2 regions of the Sporolactobacillus caesalpiniae genome follow, and region 2 is predicted to be linked to the other one. Evidence: predicted binding sites of a transcription regulator. Region 2 holds the regulator's gene; the other holds the start of a gene.

Region 1 (15,677 bases), 270 kb from region 2:
ATCAAGCAATCTAAGCAGATACTTGCTTCGTGTGTCAGACAGTACTCACTATGTCAGAAGAAAAAAAGAATATGAAGCCATGAAACAACTCGACCATCTCGACATTAAGATGTCCCGACCAGTCGATTTCGGCATTTGTGACAGCGGCAAAAAAGTGTACACCATCATGACTTGGGTTGATGGTGAAGAAGCCGCAAAGGTTCTGCCCGCACTAAGTTTTAAAGAACAGTACGCGCTTGGCTATCAAGCGGGACGACTGTTGAAACAGATTCACTCCATATCTGCACCGGCTGAGCAGCAGTCATGGAGCCAATTTTATCAAGAAAAGATCGACCGTAAGCTTGCTGACTATCGAGCATGTGGGATTGTTGTGGATCACGCAGATCTCATCATTCATTTTATTGAAACGCATCGGTATCTCATCAAAGATCGTCCCATGACTTTTCAGCATGGAGACTACCATTGCGGCAATATGGTGATCTCGGGAGGGAAAAAGATCGGGATCATTGATTTTGATCGGCTGGACTACGGCGATCCCTGGGAAGAATTCAACCGGATTACCTGGTGTGCCGGTGTTAGTTGCGCCTTCGCATCGGGCAGAATTAACGGCTACTTTGAAGACAGGGTGGTGCCCGCGCACTTTTTCGAACTCATGGCTTTATATAGTGCAACAAACATGATTTCTTCAATTCCATGGTCAATTTCCTATGGGCAGCATGAAATTAATGTGATGATCAAGGAACTAGATAAAAACTTAGATGCCTATGATCACTACCGAACTGTTATTCCTAAATGGTACATGAATGGGATGTAACGAATTATTCCTTAGCCGAACCTACTTCTCGATGGGTGGTGGAACAATGGCTTTCTGCTCTACAGGTGAAGACAGAACAATTAGCGTTGTTGGCTTACCGTACTCGAGACAGGCGTTAATATGACCCTCTAAGGTATGAACAGATTCGGTAACAACTTTTGTTAAGTAGCTGTACATACCCGCAATTCGATGGCATTCCACAACATCGGTTTGCTTTGCTATGAACGCAACGTATTTCATACAATCTTTCGGTTCCATTAAAATAAAAGCGGTAACCTGTTTATTTAGTTTTTCCGGTGCAACGAGAGCGCCGTATTTTTTTATAACACCTTGGTCCTCCAATCTCCTGACGCGTTCCGTCACGGAAGGAGAGGTCAACCCCACTTTTCTGCCGATTTCGATCATTGTTTGACGCGAATTCTCCTGTAATTGTGTAAGAATACTCCAGTCGATTTCATCCATAATATCTCCTCCTTAATTATTAAAATAAATACAGGTTAATTCCTTTATTTTTGTTGACAAAGGTCATTTTTAAATAAAGTATACCATGTGTTTCTTTTGTATCACTATATATAATTGTGAAAAAGAACATGGGGGCAGAGCATTTTGAGTAAACAATCATTAAAACGATCCATCACTTGGGTACAGGGAACCGCGCTAACCATCGGCGCAGTATTGGGCTGCGGGATACTTGTCCTGCCATCAATCACAGCGAATAATGCCGGACCTGCTTCGCTATTATCCTGGGCGATTATGTCTTTACTCGCTTTTCCGATCGTTTTAACCATCGCCGATCTTGCGAAAATAATTCCGAGTGCCGGAGGGATTACGGCCTATGTCGGCCATGCCTTTGGAACGAGAACGAGCACGATGTTAAGTTGGATTATGCTGGGATCTATACCGGTTGGCGTGCCGACGATAGCATTGACAGGTGCCTATTATCTCAACAATCTTGTACCGACAAGTCGATGGGGGACCGTGAGTATCGCCGTGCTCATCTTGGTCACGTCTTTGCTTTTGCATGTAAGGGGAATTGATCTATCAGCAAAGGTAAGCGTAGCGGTTATCTGTGTCATCTTCACCTTGCTAGTAACTGCTGTTATTGTCGCTTTTCCCCATGTCCAATCATCTTCGTTTATGCCGTTTGTTCCACACGGTTGGTTCTCGGTAGGCTCAGCTTCCGTGGTAATCTTTTTTTCGTTTGTCGGATGGGAAATGATTACCCCGCTGGCAGAAGAATTTAAACGACCTGAGCGGGACATAACGATCAGTTTGGTAATCGGCGCAATCGTCGTTTCCATCATATACCTGTCCATTTCCTTTGTGACTGTCGGCACTCAGGCTTATGGCGCGAATAAAGGCATTAGCTCACTTAGTCTTCTTATTTCAAAAGGGTGGGGACATTCGGGAATCATTGTCACAACGGTATTAGCTCTGTTCATTACGTTTAGTACGGTTCATGCGAACATCGCAGGTTTTTCACGAATGGTGTATGCACAGGCAAGAGCTGGCAGTTTTCCAGCTCAATTAGCGCATCTGCATCCTAAATATCAAACGCCGGCACGCGTGTTGGCTGTACTTGGAGGGGCTTTCGCTCTTGTTTTAGTTCTCTATGGAACGATTGCTCCGGATTTGGGAACTCTTTTGAAAGGCCCAAGCGTCGTTTTTATCACGTCCTACATTTTCACAATGCTAGCGGCTCTAAAAATACTAAAACCGCTGACCATTGGCTGGTTCATGGCGCTTATCTCACTAGTGATCACGGTTATCATCCTCTTGTTCAGTGGAGGGGCAATCGTGTATCCCATAGCATTAGCCGTAGTTGGTGCGGTATTTCTTCATTTTAAAAAAGACGAGATGAACAAATGAATGAGTAAAACTGCACTATGGAGCTGCTCGTATGCTACACTATTGAAAAAAGGTACATAAGATTTAAGTTTTGGAGTGAACAATCATGAGCGAATTATGGAAGGTAAAAAGATTCGATCAGCTTAGTGGAAAAGAAGTTTATGAGATTATGAGGGCGCGCGTCGATGTCTTTGTGGTTGAGCAGGAATGCCCTTACCATGAAGTCGATCCTTACGACTTATTCAGTCTGCATGTCTATACGACGGACGTGGACGGATCAATCATCGCCTATGCCCGTATTTTTGAGATGGATGACGGAATATCGTTTGGTCGGGTGCTTGTCCGCGAAGACTGCCGCGGCAAGGGCCTGGCCAACTTGCTCGTCGCCAAAGTACTGCGTGTAATTAAGAAACGTTTTGCGGGGATGCCGATTGCCATTGAGGCACAAGAATATGTTCAGTCGTTGTATATTCCTTTCGGCTTTGAACCGGCATCCGAAATTTTCATGCTTGACGGCATTCCGCATGTCCGCATGGAAAAAAGGTAATTCCGGCGAAGAGGAGGATCGTGGAGGATGGAACCGATTAAACTGATTGTCAGCGATCTTGATCATACCTTATTAAACAATCAAGAAATGATTTCTGATCATACGGCACATGTTTTGAATCAATGCCAGCAAAAAGGAATTAGGGTTGCTTTTGCCACGGCTCGTCCTGAGCGGGCAACTCGATTATTTCAGAAAAAAATACAACCCGATTATATTATTGCAAATAACGGAGCGACGATTGTGAACAACCGTCAGAGCATTTACAATTGCCTCATTCCCAATGAACTAAAAAACAAAGTGATATCAGAGTTGATTTCTTTAGAAACGGTTACTTGTATCAGCATTGAAGCGGGTGACTGTCTGTACACAAATTACAGAGGAGAGCCTTGGGATATTGAGTGGAACGCGGTGTACACAGACTTTAAGAAAAAATTGACCGTCGATACGCCTAAGCTTTCCGTAGAATGTACAGACACTGCGGCAATGAAACCACTGATGAAAAAGTACCCCAATCTCAATTTTTATGCGAACAGTGGAGAAAAATGGTATCAGATCATGCGCAGGGATGTAACGAAAATGAACGGTATTTCGTTCGTTGCCGAGCGGTTAAACGTAAATGCTGCGAACATCGCTGCATTTGGTGATGATCATAACGATCTTGAAATGCTAGGGAAATGCGGGGTAGGCGTGGCCGTATCCAACGGGATTGAGAAGGTTAAGAAGGCGGCTGACTTTGTCTGTGAGAAAAATGAACATGACGGAGTTGCACGATGGCTTGAAGCCCATGTACTTTAACAGCCATTAGGATCAGCATTTTTTCTTTGGGGGATAAAATCGATGAAAATAGCGGTCATCACGGATAGTCACGGGAACGCTCCGGCTTTACACGCCGCGCTTGCTGAAATTGATCAAGCGCATGTCTCGCGTATTTATTGCCTCGGAGATATGATTGCGATCGGACCGGATTCGAGTGAGGTACTTGATACTCTTTTTAATCGGAAGGATCTATCGATGATTACCGGCAATCATGACGAGGGCGTGCTCGCGCTGATTAAGGGACGGCCTTATCCGAAAAGCCATGAAGATACACGCAACCATCATCAATGGATAGCGGATCGGCTGGATCCAACCTTTGTTGCACGGCTGGATTCACTGCCACGGGTGATCGACACGACGCTCATGGGGCATTCTATTCTTTTTACGCACTATCATATCGAGCAAGAAAAGCTGTCCGCAACCTTTTATGAAGATCCATTCAGCCCGATTGTTCAGCCCACACTTGAGAATATGGAACGACTGTTTTTTGATGACCGTCAGGAGTTGATCTGTTTTGGGCACCACCATCCGGTTCATTATTTTGAGGGTAACAAGACAATTTATTTGAATCCCGGTTCATTAGGTTGTGCGGCTGAGCCTTACGCGCGTTATGCAATTGTCACATTGACTCGAGAAAAAATAGAAGTTGATTTACGAAAAGCCGTGTATGATAATACTCAGTTCCTAGCGTCTTACGAAAAGCTGAACGTGCCGGATCGACAGTTTATTTTGAAGGTGTTTCATGGGAATCAGCTCAAGGAATAAGCAATTTTGTCGCAACTTCATCTGCCTTATGATTCATTCGTGAAAAGTCCGGCGCCGAATGACCAATAAACAAACATTATCGTTTAACATCACTTTCTTTTAAACTACGCGTCTGCTGTGGTGATCGACCACGAAGCTTCTTGAATACACGACTAAAATAGTTCGCGTCATTGAAGCCAACCGAGAATGCGATTTCCGTGATGGTTAACGGTGTAGTTCGCAGTAATTCTTCTGCTTTGTTGACACGCAGTTCATTCATATGGGCGATTGCGGATCGTCCATATAATCTTTTAAAAGTGCGGCAAAAATGGGCTTCGCTCATGTGCGCGCGTGCTGCCAGATGATGAACGGTAATGGCTTCTTCATAATGGTCATTCAAATAGGAGAAGGCTGATTTTAATTGGTTCAGATTGTTCAGCTTCAAGCCAAGACGTTTCTTCGTGTACACTTTTTGAATGTGACTGCGGATTAAAATGAGCAAAATTTGAAGCATATCCGACTTCATGGATAATTCGAATCCCGAAAGACGAGCCCTATGCTCGTGGATTAACCGGCGCAATAATGGTGTAATCGGTTCGTTTTCATTAATAAAACGATTGAATACGATACGCTGTTGCATAAGCGGTTCAACGTAGGCTGCCTGGCGCAAATCGGGCATATCTTGAAACATGGCTGCCAGATCAATGCGAATGGAATAGAAGGTTAATTGCTCGCACAGGCTCTCGATCACGTGCAGTTCATTACAGTTGATGAGAAGCGTTTCACCTGTATGTAAATCAAATACGTCCGATTCACAGCGGATCCGTCCTTGGCCGCTTACCACATAGTAAAATTGCATTTCCTCATGCCAATTTTCTTGATATCTCCAACCATACCCCATTCCTTTTCTTAAAATTATATCTAAGTAGGCATGCCGGTCAGAATTTCGCTTCGGTGAATAGTTCGTTTCATTTTTCATAGAGAAATCCCTTTCAGTCAAAATCGTGCTAAAGGTGAGCAAGATATTGCATGCTTTATTGCCGGTTACTTGTTAGTCTAAGAGTGTTCGAAAAAAATGTAAATGATTTTGCAGCAAGGAGGATTAACGCAATGAATCTTGCATTAAAAAATGAGAAACAGGCTGTCAAACCAAAGCTTGCAGCGAGGCGGGAACTGTTCAGTCTCAGTGGTGTCCATTTTATCAATGATTTAATGACAACCGGACTTGTACCTGCACTTTTGCCTTTATACAAAGAAGCTTTTAATCTGAACTACTTTCAGGCCGGTATTATTTTGTTCGTATCGATGCTGACATCATCGGTGGCGCAGCCTATATTCGGCATTATCACCGATAGAAATCCGAAAACGTGGTTTATGCCGGTGGGTATCTGTCTGACGGGATTTGGTCTCACGGCTTCAGGCTATGCCCCTGCCTATTGGGTACTCCTTCTTTTAGTCGGATTATCGGGAATCGGTTCGGGAATTTTTCATCCGGAAGCAATGCGTGGTGCTTACATGGCGGCAGGTACCGCGAGAGGAACCGCACAGGCAATCATTCAGGTCGGCGGCAATGTCGGCCAGGCAGTGGGACCGCTCCTTCTTCCGGTATTCCTGATTGCCACTGGACTGCACGGACTTGGCTGGTTTGCATTGGCTGCAATTGCCGGCTTAACACTTGTGCTCTCCGTCATGCCGTGGTACCGGCGCAGTCTTGCAGAAAATAAAGTGCGACAGAAAAAAATTATAGGCCGTAATCATGTTGCCGGACTGTGTTTGCTGACAGCTGTTGTGATCCTGCGTTCTTGGACACAGATCGGCGTTGCCGGATTTTTACCCTTTCTTTATCTTCACCAGGGAATTGCGCTCAAATATGGTGATCTGTTAACCTTCCTGTTTCTTGGCGCCGGTGCACTCGGAACTTTCATCGGTGGCCGTGTTTCCGACCGGATCAGCCGTAAATGGCTGCTGTTTAGTTCCATGGCCGTAACGGTTCCCTTTGCATGGCTGCTGCCTCATGTTCATGGCGTATTATCGGTCATTGTTCTATTTCTTTTCGGTTTCTTCGTCCTCTCATCGTTTGCCGTTACGGTTGTATATGGTCAAATGATGTTTCCGAAAAATATCGGACTGGTTTCGGGGCTGATGGTTGGTTTTGGAATTGGTGCCGGCGGAATCGGTGCGACGATGATCGGCTGGTTGTCTGATCTCTACGGTGTCACTGCCATTTTTGGTTTTCTTTCGTTGCTGCCGCTGGCGGCCGCCTTGCTATCATTGTTGTTGCCCAGCGAGCGGAGCCTGCTTTCTTCTAGTAATGAAACGTAACAAGGTTAACGGAGGAACATTCGTTTAACCCTTTATCTTTATACGAAAGCCCCCTGAAAAGTAAAGCTTTCAGGGGGCTTTCGTGGTTATTATTCTTCAGTTGATTTTTCTTTGCTGATCAATTCTTTCTTCTTTTTCGCGTTGTTTCTGCTGAGAATTCCGGTCATTACAAGTGCGGAAACCGATAGAATTAAAGTGAGTATGTGAACGGCGAGGCTCAGCGGGTTGGATTGTGCTCTCATTCCACCTGATGGCCGAGCGCCGCCCCGTGAACCCCCACTGCCGAAATGAGGTTCACCGTTCGTTCCAGATGGTGCGTTTCCAAAAGCATTCCCATTACTGGAATTCGGCATACTTTGTGAAAAATTTTTTTGAATCGATTGTGCCTGCTGTTTCGTGTGAACAAAATGATAAATGCCATATGCGGATTGCAGCAGCAGTGCGATTGCGACGACAATGCCGATCCAATAATTAATTTTAAGGACACGATCCATAGAAATTCCTCCGTTTACTGTTTCGTTGTAATAGAATTAGTTTAAGAGAGTTTTCTTAAAAAAAGCTTAATGGTTTGGGCATTTTTTATATTTTCTGGGGGAAAGCTTATGAAAATAAAAGCAGCATGTATTGATCACGATGGAACAATCGGTGGAACAGGAAGAGGTAATCATAATGGATCAATATAAAATAAAACTGATGAACGATCATGATGCGCGCATCATCGCGAAATGGGCGTATGAAGCGCCTTACGATTTTTATAATATGGAAAATGATCCTGAGGATTTGGAAGAACTATTGGATTCGGAAGCAAGAAAAGATGCCTATTACTCTGTCTTTGACGAGCAGAATAGGCTGATCGGATTTTTTTGCTTTGACGAACAGATCGAGACAGTTGAGATCGGTTTAGGGATGCGGCCGGATTTGACAGGAAAAGGAGCGGGTGAAGCGTTCTTGAACGCAGGCTTATCTTTTGCTCAGGAAAAATTTAAAAAACCGCATTTTTCATTAGCTGTTGCGACCTTTAACAAAAGGGCACTGAAAGTCTATGAACGTGCGGGATTTGAAATAGAAGAAACGGTGATGGTCAAGACAAATGGTGGCGTATACCCCTTTTATTCAATGGTGTTAACAGAGGAAAAGGCTTGATGATAAGGTACGAATAGATTATTGCGAACACGTACGGACTACAAGATTCATGGAGAAAAATATGGTTCTTTACACAAAACTAAATACGTTCTCCTGACGGAAGATGCGGAGAACCTAATAAGTGAAAAGTCGAACCGAACGCAATCAAAGTCGAACCCAAGAGAGGAGAAGTCGAACCGAAGACCCGAAGTTGAACCGAACCATCAGAAAGTCGAACCGAACGCGATCAAAGTCGAACCCAAGAGAGGAGAAGTTCAACCCAAGACCCGAGGTTGAACCGAACCATCGGAAAGTCGAACCGAACGCGATCAAAATCGAACCCAAGAGAGGAAAAGTTGAACGCTGATACTTTAGCCTAAACGCTGATTTTTTTCTCTGAGCGCTGATTTTTTTCTCCGAACGCTGATTCTTTAGTCTGAACGCTGATATTTTTGCTCGAACAATGCAACATTGGTCTTGTTTACTCATGCATTTATACCGCGCGCTTCGTCTTAACTCCGCAACAGTTTTCTCAGTGAAATGCTTTATTGAAAAACGATACAGATGAGGCATATGAAAGGACAACAGTGCCGTCCTCAGATTGATGTTGGTGCCGTTGGCCTTATCCAATTAAATAGACTTTAATCGAGCAGTGCGTCAAAATTCAACGCTAGACACACGGGGGTCGCTGGAACACAGGGTCACTCATGCCTCATTCAGTTCGGATAATGCGTGGTCATAAGCGCGTTTCGTTCCGTCGTCAAAGCACACCATTTGAACCTGCTTCACGACTTTGGCGCTTCGTAAGAAATCTTGAATCGCTCGAATTGCAAGTGGCGCTGCTTGGTCAAGTGGAAAATGGTAGACGCCTGTGCTGATCGATGGGAACGCCACGGTTCGGCATCTATATGTCTCCGCAAGTTTAAGGCTGTTCATATAACTGTTGCGCAATAATTCCCGCTCGTGATGATTGCCGTCTTGCCAGATTGGGCCGGGCGTATGGATGACGTACTTGGCTGGTAAACGGTAGCCTTTGGTTATCTTTGCTTCACCGGTGCGGCAGCCGTTCAGCGTTCTGCACTCAGCCAAAAGCTGAGGACCCGCGGCACGGTGAATCGCACCGTCCACGCCTCCGCCGCCAAGCAGGGAGGTGTTTGCAGCATTGACTATGGCATCGACATTCACCTGTGTAATATCGCCAAGGGTGATTATTATTTTTTCCATAAAAAAACCTCCAGTGCGGATCAATGTCTCTATTATAACGCGAATGCGAGTCATTGTTCACAACGCTGGAGGTTGTAACTTCTTTTACATTTTCCGATCGAGCAGCGACCTTGTTAGTTTCTCAAGGGTTGTTTTGTACGTGCCATCTGGCAGTAAGCTCAGTTCTTTGAGCGCTTTGTGTGTGTACATACGTGCGAGATTGACTGATTGCGAGATGCCGTTGTGTTTCTGAATACAGTCAAAAATAGCTGTTAAGTCTCCGTCGCTAAGATTGTCACGCTTTTTCAAAAGTGGACGGAGCGCACTAGGGTCGGCTTTGATCGCGTAAATCAGTGGGAGCGTGTAGATGCCTTGCCGGACGTCGTTCATCACCGGCTTTCCCAAAGTCTCACGTGTGCCTTGATAGTCTAATAGATCATCGACGATCTGGAACGCCATGCCGATATAGTGACCCATTCGCCACGCATGTTCGACAATTTTTTGATCAGCGCGGCTCGCTAGTGCTCCGGAGTAGCAGCTGATTGCGAACAGTTGCGCGGTTTTCCCGGAAATCTGAGAGAGGTACCGTTTAACTGAGACTTTTTCCTGATAGTGTCCATGCAATTGTTCCAGTTCGCCTGCCAGAATCTTATCTGCTTCAAATCCGTGAAAATTAACGCGAGGAGCGGAATCGGCATACTTGGAGAGAATGGAAAAAGCCAAGGTGAGCAGATAGTCTCCTGTGTAAATAGCGAGCCTGTTGCCATAATCCTTATGCAACGTCGTTTGTCCATGGCGCGCGTCCGCCTTATCAATGACGTCATCATGGACGAGCGTTGCCATGTGCAGGCATTCGAGCGCGGCGGCCACCGCTTTCGGACGGTCCCGATCCGGATCCGGTCCGATATGCGCGCATAAGAGTAAATATGCCGGACGAAGCATTTTGCCTCCCGATCGAATCAGTTCCTTAATTCTGTTCTCTATTTCCGCATCCCGCACGTGAATATAGGAGTCGATTAATTGGAGAACATCCGAAAGCTCTTCTTTAAGCCCCGGATACGCGTCCCACATTCTGTGTACACCCATCATAGTCACCACCCATGCACCTACTCATTTGTTTCACGCAAATAGCGATAATGTTGCAATTTCTCTACATGATTCAGCAAGTAATTAGCCACGATGCCGATAGCAATTCCAGCCAGAATTCCGGCAAAAGAGAGTACCGGCAGATACAAAAGCACCGACCACGTTTGCGCGACCCAGCTCGCGACAATAAGTTGTCCGACGTTATGCAAAATGGCTCCGGTTGCGCTCACGCCAATAAGGCTGACACGCTCAGGGCCTAATTTTTTGACCAGCCACATTCCTATAAAGCTCAGTACAATGCCGGCAGCGCTGTACATAAATGTTGAGATTGTGCCGCCGAGCAAGGTTGCGAGGATTAAACGGATCGTGACCACTTTAACTGTATCCTTTGTTGAAAGTGTGTAAAGCGCCATGCACGTGATTATATTAGCGAGCCCAAGCTTTGCGCCCGGAGCCACGGCAAAAGGAAAGGGAATCGCGTTTTCAAATAGGCTGATGATCACCGCTTGAGCGGCAAGCAGCGCGATATAAGCATTCAGCTGATTCTTGGTCATTCGCTATCAAATCCTTCTGCCGTCTTATGAACTTACAATAATATCCTGAGGCGGCTCTGTATCACTCGTAACCTCAATAACTAAACGGTGCGGCAGGCAGACAATTGTTTCTCCGGGTTTGGAGATATAGCCAACCAGAACGCAGTTTTGATCGGGACAATTTGCGCTTTTAATTCGAATCTGATTCTTTCGAACTTCAATCACATTTTCGTCACCGTCGCCGCTGTGAACGGTGAATTGGAAGGTACGTGTGTTGCCTGTAAGTTTTATTTTTCTGATTTGTTTGTTGTCCAGAGTGATGGTTGCCACCCGACTTTTTACATCACTAGTTGTGGTTTTCGCCTGTACAGCGCTGAAAATCGCAAAGGGAAGAAAAGAAATAAGAATAAGCAATGCCACGATAATAATATCCCAGCGCTTGATCATTTTAAAGTAGCTGCTCATCACTTAGTTCCCCTCTTTGAAAAGATTTATTGATTTAGATTTTTGTTTTCCGATGCACGTGTCAGCGCAGGACTGCTGTTTTCCTCAGCATCGTTATAGATCGCCTGCTCCTTGCCGTACCACCAGCGGCTGAGTGTCTTTTGAAGAAATGGAACGACCCAGTAATCTAACCCGACGCTTCGTCCTGATCCGTTCATCAAAGCGATCGAAGCGGGGAGTGCCCATAATTTATCCCATCCGAGCATTGCGCTCAAGGTAAATACAACGAGAAATCCTGCGCTCGCGCCGCTGCTGATCCAAGTAAATAGGCCGGCAAGAATAGCGAGCCCGATTGCGAGTTCAACAAACACCATGGTTCGCTGCATGAATATCGCCATGTCGGCGTTCGGGAGCATGAGCTTCATGATCCATTCAAACCAGAACGGCATTTTACTGAAAATCGGTGTTGCCCATTGAGTTGCCGTGTCACCCGCGCCGCTTCCGGCTGCCTGACTTGCACCTGTCGTCGCGGTTTGCAGCCATTCAAATGGCATCTTCACAGCTGATCCGGTCAGCCAGGAGTCCTTGCCCAGTCCGTTAAACAAGAGATGCACATTCGACCAGCTTGATGTTGCTTTGTTCCAAGTGCTCTCGCCCCATAGCTTTGCGAACGCTTCGACGAGCCAGAATCCGCCGACAAACACGCGCAATGGAAGGCTCCAAAGGACATTACCGTACCGAGTAGACAGGTTGCGGAAAATGTTCCGTTTATCGTTCGTTTGAAAAAATTCATGCATGATGTAGTGGAACATATAATGCGCACTGCGAATGCCAAAGAAGTAGTACAGGTTCACCATGTGCTTCATGAAATTAGCGAAGAAGCCGCTTAAGTGCAGACTTCCTAAATGAGCGACTCCGTATCGAGCGCCAATAGACACCATCACGCCGTGATAATTGCCCTTGAATGCCGCTTTTTCTCCACCGGTACTATGTGCAATGATGTTTTTCACTGCAGTTCCTGCGGTTTGTTCGGCCGCTTCAACAATCTGAGGAGTCGGTTTTCCGCCATCTTCAAAATAGGCGAGGTCGCCGACAACGTATACATGATCAAAGCCCTCAGCTTCCATATACTTGTTGACCGTCAGGCGGCCTGCGAGCGCCGATTTCATGCCAAAACTGCTTGCTTGCGTATTCGCTTTTACTCCGGCAGTCCAAATAAGGGTGTGTGTTGGAACTTCCTCGCCTGATTTCAGAATAATGCGGTCTGCTTTTACGTCAACTATCGGGGAACTGGTTAAGATTTGGACGCCTTTTTTACGCATGTATTTTTCTGCTTTGCCGGCATCTTTTCGATCAAGCATATTTAAAATTGTTGGTACCGCTTCCACTAAATACAAAGAAATATCCTTTTCATCGAGTTTATTAATCTTTGCCAATCGAGTTTTCCATTCAATCAGCTCGCCAATCATTTCGACTCCAGTAAAACCGGAGCCGCAGATGGCGAAGTTCAGCATTGCCCGGCGTTTTTCTGCATCATGTTCCGTTGCTGCTTTACGAACGATCTGTTCGATATGCTCACGCAGCTTTACCGCGTCTTCCCAAGACATCAGTGTAAAGCCGTGTTCACGAACACCCGGTGTTCCAAAATCGTTCGGTTCGCCGCCCATGCCCAAAATCAAATAGTCATAGGCGTACGTGCCGTGCTCTGTTGTGACTGTCTTTTTTTCATGATCAACTTGTGTGACGTGGTCGGTAACAAGGTTGACTTTTGAATGCTTAAATAGTTTACGTAGGTCAAATTTGATCGCTTCAGGCTCGACACGGTGTGCGGCGACTTCATGAAGCTCGGTCATCATTGTATGGTATGAATGCTGATCAATCAATGTAATGGTGACCGACGTATCTTTCTTAAACTTTTTAGCTAATTTTTTTGCCGCGTGAACGCCTGCGTATCCGGCACCAATAACAATAATGCTCTTATTGCTCATACTATCTTCCCCTTCCGCAAAACATTATTAAAGCGCTATCATAAAGATGAGAAATGATTTGTGAAAAAAAGAACAATTGCCTAAATTAATTTTACTCTCTGGATATCTATGTGTCTACAACTGAGACTTGACGAACATTTAAAAAACTTGAAAGCGTTCACAAAAATGATATAGCCATTTATCCAATGTGATGGTATTATAAGTGAGTAAGGAATGTGATGAAATTCACAATTTGTCATATTAAGGGGGTAAATGTTGATTATGAGTATTAAAAAACTACTGTTGCCGTTAGGTCTTTTAATCATCATGATGTTAGCTGCGTGCGGCTCAAATGAAAACGCTACCAAATCAAACACAAACAAAAAGGCTTCCGGATCGAGTGAACCTGCCACATCCAAATTGATTGCAGGAGCACCTTTAAAGGATGGCACTTATTCATTGAAAGAAAAGGAGCTTGATAGTCACGGCTGGAAAGCGACCATGGCGATTACAGTTAAAGATGGTAAAATTACGAAATCTGATTACAATTATGTCAATAAGGATGGAAAGCTGAAGTCGGAGGACGCAGGCTACGAAAAAGCAATGAAAGCAAAATCCGGAGTTGGTCCTAAAGAATACATTCCACAACTAAATAAAGCGCTTGTTGCCAGCCAAGATGCACAGCAGGTAGAAGTTGTTTCCGGTGCAACGGAATCATCTGATCACTTCATTAACTATGCGCAGCAATTAATCCAAGCCGCACAAAAAGGCGATACGACTCCAATTGAAGTGGACGCACAGGCGAAATTAAAAGACGGCGTGTACAAATTAGCAGAAAAGAACTTGGCGACAACGGGTTGGAAAGCATTTATCAACATGACAGTTAAGGATGGGAAGATTACAAAAGTTGATTATAACTTCAAGAATAAAGACGGCAAACTGAAAACGAATGACGCCGGCTACGAAAAAGCGATGAAAGCAAAATCCGGCACGGGTCCGAAAGAATATATTCCAGCGCTCAGTAAAGCTTTGATCGACAAACAAAACGCTGAAGAAGTAGATGTCGTATCCGGTGCGACACACTCCAGCCACTCGTTCCGCGTCTATGCGGCGCAGCTGATTAACGCAGCTCAGAAAGGCGACAAAGCGCCGATTGAAGTTGACAATCTTGTATTCCAAGAAAAATAAGAACGGTTACATTATTGCCATAAAAGACTTTAGAGCGCAGAATAGCTCTAAAGTCTTTTACACTAATTAACTATGAGTGACGTGGAAGGAATGAGACCGATGAAGAAAACAGGCATTGTTTTTTTTTAATCATGTCCTTGCTGATTGCGACGGGATGCAGCAATAAGGCGCAAACAAAAAAAGTAGAGCTTCTCAGCAATCCCTACAGCAGGACGGAATTCCTAATGGGAACGGTTGTGACTGTGAAGATTTACGATAAGGGAAAGGCTCATGTACTTAAGCCGGTGTTCAAACGAATTGAAGAACTGGCGCATGCCACAACTGTAGAGGACAAAAATGACCGGTCTGAGATTGATGAGGTGAATGACCAAGCGGGAATTAAGCCGGTAAAGGTTTCTAAAGACATCTATCGCATGGTTAAGATTGGCAAAAAGTACAGTCGGCGTTCCCATGGGAGCTTCGATCTGACCATCGGGCCATTGACGAAACTATGGCATATCGGTTTTTCTGATGCCCGTAAACCGGCGCAAAGCGAAATTGATCACGTACTTCCACTGATTGGCTATAAACGAATGATTCTGAACGATCAAAAACAAACTATTTTTCTCAAGGACAAAGGCATGCGCCTTGATCTCGGAGCGATTGCCAAGGGTTTTATCACTGATGAAGCAGTCACAGTACTTAAGAACTATCATGTTCAGTCAGCAATTGTGGATCTAGGCGGTAATATTTTTGTAATGGGAAACAATGCTTCCGGAGAAAAGTGGACGGTGGGGATTCAGAATCCTTATTCACCGCGTGGAGAAATTGTCGGGGAAATTAAAGAATCCAATCAATCGATTGTTACATCAGGAATCTATGAACGTTTTATCAAAGTCCATGGAAAAATTTATCATCACCTGCTCAATCCTGCTGGAGGCTATCCGTTTACTAATGACATTGCCGGCGTTTCTGTGATTACGGATGCATCAACCGATGGCGATGCACTTTCTACCGTTCTGTTTGCCGAAGGGGTTAAAGGCGGACTGGCGTATGCCAAGAAG
Region 2 (15,677 bases):
TTTAAAAATTGTTCTTTGCCGTCTCCGATGATTACCTCATTCTTTTGAGCTGTCACCGGTTGCGCTTCTAGTTCAGCGATTTGTTCCTGCTCGGTTTTCTTGTCGATGTAGTAATCATAGTCGCCAAGATACTCGGTAATGCCTTCGCGTGAAAGCTCGAATACTCGGTTGGCAATATTATTAATAAAATAGCGGTCATGGGAGACAAAAAGAATTGTTCCTGGATAGTCGATCAACGCGCCTTCCAAAACCTCTTTACTGTCTAAGTCAAGATGATTGGTTGGTTCGTCAAGAATCAATATATTGTCATGACGCATCATCAGCTTGGCAAGCATGAGACGCGCCTTCTCGCCGCCGCTTAATTGGGCGACAATCTTGGCAGCATCGTCTCCTGAGAAAAGGAATCCGCCAAGAACCGTTCGTATGTCGTTTTCCGGTTTCAGTGGATAATCATCCCATAGCTCATTAAGCACCGTTTTGGTGAGATTCAGGCTCTTTTGCTCTTGGTCGTAATAACCGGCACTGACTTGGCTTCCGAACCGCACGTCTCCAGAGCGTAGGGTTGATCCTCCGGCGATCGCTTTTAATAGTGTTGATTTGCCAATGCCGTTCGGTCCGACAAGCGCAACGCGATCACCGCGACTAATCTGAAAACTGAGATCAGCAATCATCGGAGCCTGATCGCCGTAGCCCACATCAAGATGAGAAACCGCAAGCACGTCACGCCCGCTTTGCTGGTCAATGCTGAACGAAAAGGTCGCGGACTTGGCGTCGCCCATCGGCCTGTCGAGAAGCTCCATTTTCTCCAGCTGTTTACGTCTGCTTTGCGCGCGTTTGGTTGTCGAAGCACGGACGATATTCTTCTGAACAAAATCCTTGAGTTTCGCGACTTCTTTTTGCTGCTTATCAAACATTTTCATTTCGCTTTCAAATTCTGCCGCCCGCAATTCAAGATAATGTGAATAGTTACCGGTATATTTACGAACTTTATGTCTTGCGATCTCATAAACTTTAGTCGCGACTTTATCGAGAAAGTAGCGGTCGTGGGATACGACAAGTACGCTGCCGCTGTAGCGTTGCAGATAACCTTCCAGCCATGAAAGTGTCTCAATATCAAGATGGTTCGTTGGTTCGTCAAGAATCAATAGATCGGGTTTAATGAGCAAAAGTTTGCCGAGTGCGAGCTGTGTTTTCTGTCCACCGGATAAATTGCTGACGGGTGTATCATCGGGAAATCCGCCAAAATTCAGACCGTTAAGTACGCTCCGTGTTTCCGCCTGATAGGTGAAGCCGCCTTTTGCACGAAAGTCTGCCTGCATCGTGTCATAGGTCTTGAGCAACTGATCATAGTCCTTAGGATTTGAGAAGCTGCCGGGATCAGCCATCTGTTCCTCCATCGCGCGCATCTTATTTTCAAGCGCGATCAGCGGCGTAAATACAGAGAGCAATTCGTCGTAAATCCCGCGTGTTGAGTTAAGTGTCGCGTTCTGCGGCAGATAGCCCATTTTGCGATCTTTAGGCATAATGACTTCACCGCTGTCCGCGCTCATTTCACCGGCAATAATTTTTAGCAGCGTCGATTTTCCCGCACCATTGCGGCCGACGAGCGCGACACGTTCACCTAGTTTTACTTCTATGGATATATTGGATAGAACAAGATCGGTGATAAAAGACTTACTGATCTCATTTGTTTGCAAGAGCAACACTGGTCTTCACCTCAAGAAAATTAGAAATCAACTTTGAATTTTAGGCAGCAGACGATTAAGAATTCGTGTGCTGTAACGATAAGCATAGATATGTTCATTGTAGCGTATTCGCTTTTTGTTCGGCAACTGCGAGTGTGGGCAAACGATAAGAAAAACGATTTCGACGATGATTGTGAACTATGTAACAAAAATGATAATGAATATAGTATAGTGGAATAAGACACTCAACTAAATTGGATGAACGAGAACAGTCTTGGAAAATTGGGGGGAGACCCGGTCATGGCGAATCAAAATGTACCTCAAGCGACGGCTGAACGGTTACCGCTTTATTACCGGACATTGCAACGTTTGGTCACTATAGGGAAAACGCGCATTTCATCTTCGGAGTTCGGAGATCTTTTACAGATTGACTCAACGACAATTCGTAAAGATTTTTCATATTTTGGCGCGCTGGGAAGGAAAGGCTATGGCTATGATACCCAGCATTTAATGGACTTTCTGAGAAAAACGCTCTATCAGGATGAACTGTCAAAAGTCGTGCTGATTGGTGTTGGGCATTTGGGAACTGCGCTGCTCAACCATAACTTTCAAAAGAATAATAATACTAAGATTGTGAAAGCATACGACGTTGACCCTAAAAAGATCGGCACGGAGGTCAGCGGCACCGCGATCCATGCGATGGATGAGCTCGCAACAGATGACAATAGCGATATAACGGCCGCGATATTGACTGTGCCGGTCGCCCATGCTCAGGAAGCAGCGGAAATGGCACTTGCCTCAGGCATTCATGGTTTCTTAAATTTTTCTCCGACTGTGCTTTCCTTGCCATCGCAGGCTTATGTCCGTCATGTGGATATGACGGTTGAATTACAGGCGCTCATTTATTTTCTTAATCATTCGATGGAAGAAAGGAATTCTGATTGATTAAGTGGTAAAATACAGATGCGCTACTTGAAGCGATAAAGAAACAACACGTACGCGGCGTATGCGTTACTTCGCGGCGCCGCTGTGCTTTAAAGATAAGGTGGAATGCAGGAATGATCCAATTAAAATCACAGAATGAGATTGCTGAGATGAAAAAGTCCGGTCAGCTGCTTGCCCGGGCGCACCAGCATATTAAATCAATGATTCGTCCCGGAGTGACAACTTGGGAGATTGAGGAATTTGTTAACGAATTTCTTGAAAAGCATGGCGCGATCCCTGAAGAAAAAGGGTTTCAAGGCTATAAATATGCGACCTGTGCCTCGATCAATGATGAAATCTGCCACGGATTTCCAAACAAGAAACCGTTGAAAAACGGGGACATCGTTACGATTGATATGGTCGTTAACCTGAACGGCGCAATGTCTGATTCGGCATGGAGCTACGCGGTTGGCGAGATCTCCGACGAGGCAAAGCATTTGCTGAAGACGACGGAAGAGTCGCTTTATGAAGGCATCAAACAGGCGGTTGTCGGCAATCGGCTCGGCGACATTGGCTATGCCATTCAAAAATACGCCGAGGATCGCGGACTCAGCGTTGTCCGTGAGTTTGTCGGTCACGGTATCGGGCCGACGATGCACGAAGATCCTCCTGTCGCGCACTATGGCCGGCAAGGACGCGGTCTCCGTCTTAGGGAGGGCATGACGATCACGATTGAACCGATGCTGAACATCGGCGACTGGCGTTCAAAGGTTGATGACAACGGTTGGACGGCGCGCACGATTGACGGCTCGCTTTCCGCGCAATACGAACACACATTGGCGATTACGAAAAACGGTCCGGAGATCCTGACCGCACTTGATGAAGAATAAAATTTTACAGGTAAAGAAGAGCGGAGACTTGCTGCGTCATCAGCAAAGTCTCCGCTTTTTCTCTACTGATCGTATTTAAAAAAGCAGATGAATCCATCCGGTTGTATTAGTAGGAATACGGACATTCAGACTAATCAGGATCACGATGGTATTCATTGCAGCGTGCATAAACATCGTGACCCAGATCCGGCCCGTTTTATGGTAGGCGTAGCAAAGGAAGAATCCGATGGCTAAATAAGTGAGCAGGTGGCTGAAATCGAAATGAAAAGCTGCGAAAATGAGCGAACTGATCAGAGCGGCAAAGAAGAAGCCGATTTTCTTTTTCATACTGCCGAAAAAGATTTTGCGAAAAACGATTTCCTCCAAAAGCGGTCCGATAATACTGACCGCCATAATGAACAGTGGCGCATTGCGAGTTATGTCGACAATTTTCTGTGTATGCTCAGAAGCAAGCGGTTGGCCGAGAATAAGGCTGTTGATAATCGTAGCGGCAATCTGGAGTACATAGAGGATAAAAATACCGCATATCGCCCACGCGATCGATTCGCCGATGGAAGCAACCGAACGGCGTTCCATTCTGCGTTCGGGAATAAGAAGCAGAGAGACAATGATTAGAGTGGTGAAAAAAACGGCTGTATAAGTGTCAGCATAAGCAGTACCTTGCCTTGGAAAACCGGGAATTAATGGAGAAATAAAGCAAGCAAGATAGGCGAGAACAATCAGGATATACCGTAAAACCAAAATCAAACACCTCATATCAATTAGTATAGGAACAGATCAATTGTGAAAAGCTGAAGGCATTGTATTTGTGTATAAACGTCTCGGTCCAAAATAGTAACTATCTCATTTTACCATAGCTGATAGTCATTATCTCTTAATCACTTTTAGAACCAATTGTTGTGTCCCATATATTTTAGGTTAAAAACTTGCAAATCCATCTGGAATTGATTATTATATTAAATGGATTAGCACTCAGGCGAACTGAGTGCTAACAAAGGTACTTAACTTAACATTTTTAAGGAGGGTATTTCAACATGTTAAAGCCATTAGGTGATCGTATTGTGATCGAACCACAGGAAAAAGAAGAAACAACAGCAAGCGGTATCGTACTTCCTGATTCCGCAAAGGAAAAGCCGCAGGAAGGCCGCATCATTGCCGTTGGCGCCGGCAAGGTATCCGATAAAGGCGAGCGCATCGCTTTGGATGTAAAAGAAGGAGAAAAAGTAATCTTTTCAAAATATGCAGGTACAGAAGTGAAATATGACGGCAATACGTATCTCGTTGTTCGTCAGGACGACATTTTAGCTGTTATTGACTAAACTTCCGATGGTCTTCTAACCAGAAGATCCTCAGATCGAATTTATTTAGGAGGGACAATTCACAATGGCAAAAGATATTAAATTTGGTGAAGAAGCACGCCGCTCGATGCTTCGCGGCGTAGACGTTTTGGCAGATGCGGTTAAAGTAACGCTTGGACCGAAAGGCCGTAACGTTGTACTGGACAAAAAATACGGTTCACCACTCATCACAAATGACGGTGTGACCATCGCGAAAGAAATCGAACTTGAAGATAAATTCGAAAACATGGGCGCGCGTCTTGTATCTGAAGTTGCAAGCAAAACGAACGATGTTGCAGGTGACGGTACGACAACCGCTACTGTTCTTGCTCAATCGATGATCCGTGAAGGATTGAAGAACGTTGCATCAGGTGCAAATCCGATGGGCATTCGCCGCGGAATTGAAAAAGCAACTCAAGCTGCTGTTGAAGGCTTGAAAGAAATTTCAAAACCGATCGAAGGCAAAGCGTCGATCGCGCAAGTTGCCGCTATTTCAGCCGATGATGAAAAAGTCGGTGAACTGATCGCAGAAGCAATGGAAAAAGTCGGCAACGACGGCGTTGTTACACTTGAAGAATCCAAAGGCTTTGTTACGGAACTTGATGTTGTTGAAGGTATGCAATTTGATCGCGGTTATGCTTCTGCATACATGGTTACGGATCAGGACAAAATGGAAGCTGTTCTTGAAAATCCATACATTTTGATTACTGACAAGAAGATCGGCAACATCCAGGAAATCCTGCCTGTTCTTGAGAAAGTGGTACAACAAGGCAAAGCAATGCTGATCATCGCTGAAGACGTTGAAGGCGAAGCACTTGCTACTCTTGTACTGAACAAACTGCGTGGTACGTTCAATGTTGTCGCTGTTAAGGCTCCTGGCTTTGGCGACCGCAGGAAGGCAATGCTTGAAGACATCGCCGTGCTGACCGGCGGACAGGTCGTTACAAGCGATCTTGGCCTTGAATTGAAGGAAACAACGATTGATCAACTCGGAACAGCTGCGAGGGTTATCGTGACTAAAGACAACACGACGATCGTTGAAGGCGCTGGCGAATCCGACAAGATCGGTGCACGCGTTGGCCAAATCAAAGCACAATTAGAAGAAACAACTTCTGATTTCGATAAAGAAAAGTTGCAAGAACGTCTGGCTAAACTCTCCGGCGGCGTAGCCGTTATCAAAGTCGGAGCCGCTACGGAAACCGAACTGAAAGAACGCAAGCTGCGCATTGAAGATGCCCTGAACTCGACACGTGCCGCTGTTCAGGAAGGTATCGTTGCCGGCGGCGGTACTGCTCTTGCCAACGTGATCAAAAACGTTGAGGCAGTTGTTGCTGAAGGCGATGAAAAGACCGGTGTCAACATTGTCGTTCGCGCACTTGAAGAACCTGTTCGTCAAATCGGTGAAAACGCTGGTCTCGAAGGCTCTGTCATCGTTGAAAAACTGAAATCCCAGAAACCTGGCATCGGCTATGACGCTGCCAAGGATCAATGGGTAGACATGATCGCTTCCGGTATCGTTGACCCAACGAAGGTTACACGTTCCGCACTGCAAAACGCAGCTTCCGTATCCGCAATGCTGCTGACGACTGAAGCGGTTGTTGCCGACAAGCCTGAAGATCATCCGGAACCACAGATGCCGGCAGGCCCTGGCGGTATGGGCGGCATGATGTAATAAACTCCTGAATCCCTTATGTATCAAGGGTTTCAAAAAATTTTAAAAATTATATGTGCCATTTATATGCCATAAATTGAATTTTTTACGGAAATTAGAGGTTTCTCAATCGATTTTCAATTCGATGAGAGACCTCTTTTTCGCATCCTGTGTGGTTATTTGTCTTTATCTACAACAAGATGCTTAAAGTGCTTCGACCAAAGATTTTATGAATACATAACCCAACCCCCAAATCCAGTAATACAACACCTGCGCCAATAGATACATCATTTATCTATAGTTTTTAATGCTGGTCTGCTGACAGTGGTTCGCCAAGGATTCAAGAAGGCTGGTCGTATCGATCTCATTGTAAACACGTGCTTAATTAATGTGAAAATATTAGAAGCCTACAAATATGTGGGCTTCCCTTTTAATTTAAGTATGTACGTTTCTATTGCAATATTGAACGTTTTTGTTAGTATCTAAATAAAGACCCCTTTTAGGGTCTGTGCCAAAAAAGGGCAATAAAAAAATACCTTACGTTTAACCAATGAAAATTGGGCCTCGCCCGTGGTTAAGCAGCTTCGGTACACCTATTTTATACCACAAAAAAGAATTTTATGCAAATTAACCTTTCCAAGGGACTGGCATTTATGAGTGAACAAGTAGATGTTTTTTTTGATGAGAGTGGCAAAGATAAAAATCAGGTGTCCTTGATGGGCGCTCTATTGATGCCGCATAATTACTATACATGTGACGATATTGTTACTATAAATAATGAATTAAAACAAAATAAATTCAGACTACATTTCACTGATTTTTCAAAAGATAGCCAAGTCCCTTTGCATAGAGCGATTCGTTCTGTTTTTCAAAAACCGGATTACTTAAAACTTAATGTAGTAGCTTTTAAAAAAAATGATCACATTTCTAGACATCATTTTTTAATCGGTAATAAGAAAAATAAATCATACGTACCAGTTAATATAAGAGAAAGTTACAGGATGTTGAAATAACGGTTAAATGCCGTTGCTTTTTCGGCTCTTTTCATTCTCTGCAATGGAATTCAGTCATTTTGGCACTAGAATGTTAGTGCGCAAAACAAAACGATAAATAGATAAAGCATTGATTGACCGAGTGCGATCGTCTTAGCGTATGAGCGCCACACCTTGAGAGCACATAAGGTGATGCTGAAGCAAATAAGCAGAACTTTGATCCAAACATATCCACGAAACAACACGAGCAGGAGCAGTGTGAGTATAAACGACCAGATGAATGATTTACCCCTCATTGGATGATCCCCTAATAAAAATTTGAATGTTTCCAAACAATCGTTATGAATAGTTTACCATACACAGAACATGGGAAAACTCACATGACACTGCACAATTTGGTATGCAATAATAGTAATTATTGATTATTTTGATGAAATGAATGACATACTATAAATGCTTTTTCCCTAATCCTCCAGTTTCCCCATACGTTGCTGTGGGGATTTTTTTTGGCGAATTAATCATTTCTTAAGATTCCATTGCTATGCTAGAGAATGTTTTTTAACTATGGGGGGAAGGGGGAGTTAACATGACGGTTTCTTTAGGCAACAATTTACTCAATTACTTATCGCAAATTAATCAATCAAATTCTGGTACAACAACGAGCAGCACAGACAAAAAGGAATTATCATCTGAATTTGCACAACTGCTTGCTTCTTCATTAATGAACGATTCATCGTCTTCAATGTTTAGCACCTTGTCATCATCCGGAAGTGATTCAGCAAGTACGGATTCCGATGATACGAGCAGTATCACAAGTATCTCAAATCAGAGCACAAAATCTGTAGAGGATCTGTTGTGGAGCCTTCTAGCATCATCGGCAAATGCCAGCACGAGTACAGCTACCAGTAGCACAATCTGAAGCGGATCCGGTAGCAAAAAGCTCTCTGCATTTTTCCCAGCAGAGAGCTTTTTGTATGGTGGTGTGTCTCATGCATTAGCCTTGCGGACTAAACGTTCCACTCATATTCTGAGCGGTTTTCCCCATTTGGCCTATTGGCTTTTTCATCCATGAAGGCATATTCTTCTGATTGTTTCTCATCAAGAAGAAAGCTGCTGTTGCCCCGCATCCTGCTAAAAAAGACCAGATAGCACGACCGTTTCCCATTGTCATGTGTACATGACCTTAACTGATCCGTCCAATTAAGTGTAATCTATCCAGTCAGTTCAAAATCATGTAAGACATCCACTTTCTTTATTCTTTTTTCTGCTCACCACATTACAGACGTAGAAATAGAGCGCAAAATAAACAAAACAGAAAAAGCCAAAGTAAATGGGCTTTATTGGATGAACATAGATAAGAATAAGATACGGAATCAAAAACAAAAATCTTAGCAGGCTATTCATAATAATCCTCCTCAAAAAAATGGAATTTGTGCCCTAGCCGAGACAGTAAAGGGGAAATTTGCTAAAATAAACGATGAAGGTAAATTGTTTTAAAAATCAAAATTAGGAAAGAATGTGCTGCCATTGAAAAGATTGAGAAAATATTTTCAAGCACATCATAAAGTCGCTTATCTTGTTAATCTTAGCATAATGATTCTTTTCGTTTGGCTTATTCCAACTTATTTACTCGGAAGGAGCAGGTTTAGTTATATTATTGGCATTGTTTTAGCGGTGCTTGTTGTGAATATAATTGGAGCATTCTGGTACCCGTGGTTCATGAAGAAAAGTCGAATAGGCAATAGCAAGGTTTGACGGACACCTGTGCACCGGGCGAACGGATGCTTAAGGTAGCGAAGCGAAGGGCAAAATCGCGACAATAAAGGGTGTGGTAATTGGGTATGCCAATAAAATCGATTTATCGCTTAGTTTTAAAATGGGTACTTATTTCGTGCCTGTGTTGGATTCTATATTTCACGAAAACGATACAATTTTGGGACCTTATTGTAGCAGATATGGTTCTTCTAACAGTAACCGGTTCCTATGTTGAGTATTTGATGAAGGAAAGGCTTTATTATAAAGAGCGCCATTATGAGTTGGTTCGCACAATTAGAAAATGAAGCCGGCAGCAAAAAGCTCTCTGCATTTTTCCCAGCAGAGAGCTTTTTGTATGGTGGTGTGTCTCATGCATTAGCCTTGCGGACTAAACGTTCCACTCATATTCTGAGCGGTTTTCCCCATTTGGTCTATTGGCTTTTTCATCCATGAAGGCATATTCTTCTGATTGTTTCTCATCAAGAAGAAAGCTGCTGTTGCCCCGCATCCTGCTAAAAAAGACCAGAAAGCATGACCGTTTCCCATTGTGTTTTCATCTCCTCAAATGTTTGGTACCTCATTATCTTGAGTCATTTAAAGAAAATGATGTCATGAAAATACAGGAAATGGCCAATGAACAAAGCGCATTACTGCTTTTTCTCTGCTTCAAAAAGCGATACCTGTGCCGGTCGGACATGCAAAACAGAAGTGAAAACGATTATTTTTAAGTGCGTTCATAGCTTGGCTGTGATCGGACATACTAAGCGAAAAGCGAGGAGGCATTTAACATGAACAAAAAATGGATAATACCTCTTATCATTTGCTTCAGCCTGTTATCTGGTATGACTTTTGCACCAGCCGTTAAAGCAAACACCTGTCCTCCGGTACAGTACAAAATCCACCGGTTATCCGAAGGCATTTACTATCCGTTGATTACTTCAGGAATTGAAGACCGGCAAATCATGGATCAGATGAACCGAACCTTTCGCCATCATGCTGATGCAGTGCTGAAAACAGATAAGAAGTATAAAGAACAGTATGCGCATGATCAGCTGATTAGCGCGGCAGGGCCATATTATGCCCATACTCAGCCGACAGTGCGTTTTAATAACAATTGCCTGCTCAGCGTGTCGTTTCTCGATGAATCTTATACAGGCGGCGCCCATGGGATGCATTATGAAAAAGTATACAATTTCGATACACGCAGCGGGAGGCAGTATCAGCTGAAGGACATCATCCGCAACAAGCAGGAACTCAAGAAAGTAAATGCGTATCTGAAAGAGCAAATGACTAAACTAAAAAATGAAGGACGCTATGATTTCTTTCTTGACGCGTTCAAGGGCGTTGATTTAAAGAATGGACAATTCTATTTCTATGAGCATGGCATCGTGATCGTTTTCCAGGAATATGAAGTTGCACCCTATTCGAATGGGATTATTCATCTCAAAGTGCCCTACCACGTGTTCATCAAAGATCGTGAATAGTGTGAGAACCCTTACATGTATTTGGGAATTTTGCCGAAATTGATGTTCCTCTAGAAAAGTACGCTATGCTTTAACTGTTCAATTAAATTGTGTTTGTTTAACTTCCCCCTGTTATACATCTTTTGAAGCCCTTGCAAGAGGGTTTATTTTTTTGCGTACGTTGTTTGGAACCAATTAAGAAAAACATTAAGCATTTTGTTAATCAATTATTAATAATTCCCCTGTAATATAAAGGATGTTAAATCAATGAAACATTGTTTAACCTCCCCTTTTTATATAAGAACAACTCTTGGGCGCCCGGTTGTAGGCGCTCCTTTTTTTTTGCAATTAGAAAAACCGGGCAAGCCCGATCCTTACTTCCTACTTCCGCAGGATACGGTGGCTTTCGCGTTGCATACAGGACGTACTTCCTTACATACGAAAGTTCCATTTCCATTACATTTAGCGAAAGTTCCTTACATACGAAAGTCCCTTTGCTCCAAATACCGTTTTGAATCATCAAGCTTTTCTTGAACAAACATTTCTATTTCATGAATCATTTTGATCCTTGATTAAATAACGTGGCCAGAATAAAATAAGCGGAGATTTTCCGGCTATTTGCATCATGGTGCTTGTTTTACAGGTAAATAAGGGTAATTTTTCCGCTTATGAACGGAAAAAACCTCTATTTTCACGTTTTTCGCTTCGATAAGCGGAATTTCTCCGTCTATTTAAGCTATTTTTTCTTTAATTTTCTAAATAAGTGGAATTTTTCCGTTTATTTCTTAGATTGGGCGGCTTACCTAATCGTCCACCCGAATCTTATGACCATATCGTCGTACCGGCAAGGCAAAACGATAAACTTTCTTTACCTGTTAGAAAAACCGGGCACAGCCCGATCCTGGCTATTATTCTGCACGCGGCTTTGATCCATCAACCTTGTGACTTGAACGACACTTCAACTGCTCGCTTGCCGCGGGCGATCCGGGAGTCTCCTCAAACATGCTCTTATCTGCGGGGTCTCCCTTGGCTCGCCGGTCCCGCATGCGTCTCGCACTTTCGTGTCTGGATATTTTTTCTGGTTCAGCATGCTCAAGATCTTATACTTTCTTTACCAGTGAAAAAAAGACCTTCGGAAGGGAAGGTCCCAATAATAATCTATTAAAATTTATCTGTATAAACGACGTTAAGATCGGCGTAGCCATTAATCCCACTAACTCTACCAGCACTGGAATATTGCCATATATCAACAGAATAATTTGTTGTTCCAACACCCTGACTGGTTTCATCACTCCTATAACGTGCAAGCCAGAGGAGTGTATTACTTCGATCAATTTTTGAGTAATCTATTTTATTTTCATAAAAATCTTTGTTCGCGTAAATTCCCAATTTCGTAAATCCTTTAACCCTCATTTCATCAAGAAATGCATTAATATTTTCTGCCATTTGTTCACGTGTAATACCATCGAACAGTACCGTATTATTAGATTTTGCTTCTACATCCAAAAATGTGTGACCAAAAGAATTACTGTCAGTAATATGAGCTTTATTTAAAAGAGATACATAATAATCAGCTTCGGCTCGAGCAGTTTCTACAGTTCTTGCTCTGAAGAAATGGTAGGCATTCACCTGTAATCCAGCATCACGTGCTTGCTGAATGTAAGTAGAAAAGTTCGGATCTTCAAAGGTAGTGCCTTCTGATGCTTTAAGAATAACAAAACTATTATTTGCACCTTGAACTGATTGGAAATTCACATTACCTTTTAAATACGAAAAATCCACTCCATATTTTGCACCAACCGGAGGAATGAAATGATTCCAATCACTATCCAAATTTTCTTTCTGGACAAAATTATCTTTACCGTTATTTAAATCGATTTTCAACCAATTTTCATCTTGACTCATCCCGATGACTTGAACTGCTGTTCGATCGTACAATGTTGCAGTTACATTTGAGTCGTTACTTGGCGCACTATACACTTTAATGCTGTATTGTCCCACATAAGAAGTATAGGGACTTACAGGTTTATAACTTAATGGTGTTACCGACGCTGGTGCGGGTTGTGTCGTTTGATTCTGGTTCTGATTTTGTGATTGATTCTGATCCTGCGTTTTGTTATCGGATGCAGCAGGCTGCGGTACCGGTGCTGTCGGTTGCGGCGTAGGAGCTGGAGCAGGATGCGGTGCCGGTGCCACACTTGCTACAGGCGGTGTGCCTTTTTTAATGTATTGGGCTTTGACGAAGCCTGTTTTGTTTCCGTATTTCACTCGGTACCAGCCGCCGCTGTAGCCGGATACCGTAACTTTGTACCGTTTGTGCAGGTATTTAACATGCTTATACTTGGTGCCGGGTCCTTTGCGCATGTTTAGCGTACTCGCTGTGACATAGGCTTTGTAGGAGCTGATCTTGGACTTTAGCCACTTTTTCTGTACATAGCCACGTTTACCACCGGAGTAAATATAGGCGTAGCCGTTTTTTTGGCCGATAACTGTAATTTTGGTATTCATGTAAACAGTGCGGATGGTTTTGTATTTGCTGCTTGCTTTGTTGCGGATTTTAAGAGAATAGGATTTGACATAGGCTTTATAGGAGGTGAACTTTGCCCGCACGATTTTCTTTGCGTTTTTATTATATATGTAGCGGGTTTTTCCTTTGAAGCTGATTTTATACCAGCTGCCTTTGCTTCCTTTGACCGTGACTGAAGTGTTTCTGTAGAGTGTGCCGATGGAGCGGTATTTCTTTCCGGGACCTGTGTAGACCTTTGCTTTGCTGACGGTGACGCGCGCTTGGAATGCGGACGCCGCTTGAGCCGTATCTCCGAATGGCGCGATGAGGCTGCCTACCGCCAGTGAGAAAAATACAAGCGTGACGGCTAAAATTTTTACTGCTTTATTCACTTTTTTCCTCTCCCTAATTGCAGATTACCGACAGGATGAACCTCCTTTCTTTTTAATAAGACAAACTTCCCTAGTAATCTAATTATCGGGGCTAGCGTGCTAGATTTCAAGAGTAGGGCGCATCTTTGCATGAATTTTACATAGTTTAACAAAACGATAGAGTTTACGATAGTTGACAACGCAGTGGGTTAATGAGTAATCTTAAGGAAATGAATACAAAACGAAATTTGGTGGAGCCTGTCAACATGGGCTCCATTTTGCTTTTTTTCAGGAAGAAAGGAAGGATCAAATGACGATTATCATTCAATTAGCAGTGCTTACTTTTTCAACTAATCGAAACAATCCTTCGAGAAGGTATGTTATATGGCTTGGTTAGACACTTTTTTACACGTAAATAAACTATAAAAATTGGTATGCAGGAATCTTTCGCTGCAGGTCATTCAATTGGAACTCGGTGTTTGAGCTGCGGAAATTCTTCTCTGATTTTATCAACAGCTGCCAGATCAATCTCAGCCGTAACGACGGACTCATTTTCATCACCGGCAGCGACTACATTGCCCCAGGGATCAACGATGTGACTGTGACCGCCAAGGATGACACCTCGATTAATCCCTACACAATTGCACGAAGCGAGAAAACATTGGTTCTCAACAGCGCGAGCGGCATTAAAAAGTTCCCAGTGTGCGAGACGCGTGAGCGGCCAAGCTGAAGTAACAAGAAACATTTTAGCTCCGCGATCAAGTTCTTTGCGAAACTGTTCAGGAAAACGCAGATCGTAGCATGTTGCGAGTCCAACCTTGCCGAACTCCGTGTCAACCGTTACCGGATCAGTCCCGCGCGTCAGCAGCTCGCCTTCTTCTGATCCATAGGTAAATAAATGAATTTTTCGATACGATGCGATCAGTTGTCCTTGACGATTGAACAGAATACTGGTGTTGTAAAAATGATCGTTTGATTTTTCCACGAAGCTTCCGGCAAAGAGATAGGCATTCAACTCACGCGCTTTTTGAGCGAAATGTGCAACGAACGGGCCGTCTAGTGGTTCAGCTTCTTCGAGGTAGCGATCAAATGTGTTGTAGCCGGTCATCCAGATTTCTGGAAGCAGAAAAAAATCACAGCCGGAAAATTTGTCCAACCATTGATCAGCTCTTTTTATGCGCTCGGATGTCGATTGTGTGTCGGAGATTTGAAGCTGAATCGATGCGATCTTCATAAGATACGAAACTCCTTTTTGACGGTTTAATTTTTATTTGTTCGCAATTTATTATCGCATAGTAGAAGGCGCGCTTCAAACAATTCATGCAGCGCGCTGTAGGCCTTCGTGCTATACAAAATGAGGAAGAAGACCTTATTTGAAACGTTATAGATGAATGGACCTCTGAATTCAATTCACCGCTGATTGATTTTCGGATTGGTTTGACAATAGGCTTTCATTTAAATAAAGTGAGCACTGTAAGATCACTTACATTGACAGTTTTGTAAATTTTTAATATGCAATCACAGATTGGAATGATTTTAATGAGTAAACAATTTGCCGTCATCGGGCTTGGCCAGTTGGGGTCGAGTGTCAGCATCGAACTGAGCAATATGGGTTATGAGGTGCTGGCCATTGACGTTGATTTAGATAAAGTGAATGATTACTCGGACGCAGTGACTCAGGTGGTTCAGGCGGATTCGACAGATGAGAAGGCACTGCTGGCGCTTGGAATTCATCATTTTGATCATGTGATCGTTGCGATCGGACGTAACATTCAAGCGAGCATACTGACGACGCTGTTGCTGAAAGAATCCGGTGTGAAGGAAATTTGGGCGAAGGCACAGAATGATTATCACGAGAAAATCCTCAGGAAGCTTGGCGCGGACAAGATCATTCGTCCTGAAGTCGAGATCGGCTACCGGATCGCACACCTGGCGACCGCAAATAAGATTCTTGATTATATCGAGTTGTCGAAGGACTACAGCATTATTGAAATCGAAGTGACGGATCGATTAATTGGCAAATCGATCATGGAAATCGATGTACGTGCGAATTATGGCTGCAACGTGATCGCGATCCGGCGTAATCGTTCGGTTATTGTACGC

Evidence for each region. The regulator Rex, encoded in region 2, represses fermentation and respiration genes when NADH is low (regulators of the CRP and FNR family bind a similar motif). The targets are predictions, from matches to a motif close to TTGTGAAATATTTCACAA.
Region 1: pplA (extracellular electron transfer flavoprotein PplA) is a predicted target of Rex. The motif match lies at 13,681-13,698, and genes of this name have one in related genera.

The regions. Positions count from the first base shown of each region.
Region 1 covers NZ_JBEVCB010000004.1:124,235-139,911, reverse strand. Annotated here, with positions in the region: gene ABWW58_RS09045 (aminoglycoside phosphotransferase family protein) at 1-814, shown strand, start outside; gene ABWW58_RS09040 (Lrp/AsnC family transcriptional regulator) at 836-1,276, opposite strand; gene ABWW58_RS09035 (APC family permease) at 1,421-2,683, shown strand; gene ABWW58_RS09030 (GNAT family N-acetyltransferase) at 2,769-3,209, shown strand; gene ABWW58_RS09025 (HAD family hydrolase) at 3,237-4,004, shown strand; gene ABWW58_RS09020 (metallophosphoesterase family protein) at 4,047-4,790, shown strand; gene ABWW58_RS09015 (AraC family transcriptional regulator) at 4,867-5,748, opposite strand; gene ABWW58_RS09010 (MFS transporter) at 5,880-7,091, shown strand; gene ABWW58_RS09005 (hypothetical protein) at 7,181-7,585, opposite strand; gene ABWW58_RS09000 (GNAT family N-acetyltransferase) at 7,761-8,234, shown strand; gene ABWW58_RS08995 (hypothetical protein) at 8,356-8,580, shown strand; gene ABWW58_RS08990 (O-acetyl-ADP-ribose deacetylase) at 8,919-9,437, opposite strand; gene ABWW58_RS08985 (polyprenyl synthetase family protein) at 9,522-10,502, opposite strand; gene ABWW58_RS08980 (Gx transporter family protein) at 10,523-11,056, opposite strand; gene ABWW58_RS08975 (NusG domain II-containing protein) at 11,081-11,500, opposite strand; gene ABWW58_RS08970 (FAD-dependent oxidoreductase) at 11,527-13,467, opposite strand; gene pplA (extracellular electron transfer flavoprotein PplA) at 13,729-14,634, shown strand; gene ABWW58_RS08960 (FAD:protein FMN transferase) at 14,766-15,677, shown strand, end outside.
Region 2 covers NZ_JBEVCB010000004.1:395,214-410,890, reverse strand. Annotated here, with positions in the region: gene ABWW58_RS10385 (ABC-F family ATP-binding cassette domain-containing protein) at 1-1,706, opposite strand, end outside; gene ABWW58_RS10380 (redox-sensing transcriptional repressor Rex) at 1,986-2,630, shown strand; gene map (type I methionyl aminopeptidase) at 2,744-3,499, shown strand; gene ABWW58_RS10370 (CPBP family intramembrane glutamic endopeptidase) at 3,575-4,240, opposite strand; gene groES (co-chaperone GroES) at 4,534-4,818, shown strand; gene groL (chaperonin GroEL) at 4,883-6,508, shown strand; gene ABWW58_RS10355 (hypothetical protein) at 7,141-7,500, shown strand; gene ABWW58_RS10350 (hypothetical protein) at 8,066-8,398, shown strand; gene ABWW58_RS10345 (hypothetical protein) at 9,610-9,780, opposite strand; gene ABWW58_RS10340 (DUF3298 and DUF4163 domain-containing protein) at 10,023-10,718, shown strand; gene ABWW58_RS10335 (SH3 domain-containing protein) at 11,859-13,595, opposite strand; gene ABWW58_RS10330 (carbon-nitrogen family hydrolase) at 14,032-14,808, opposite strand; gene ABWW58_RS10325 (potassium channel family protein) at 15,114-15,677, shown strand, end outside.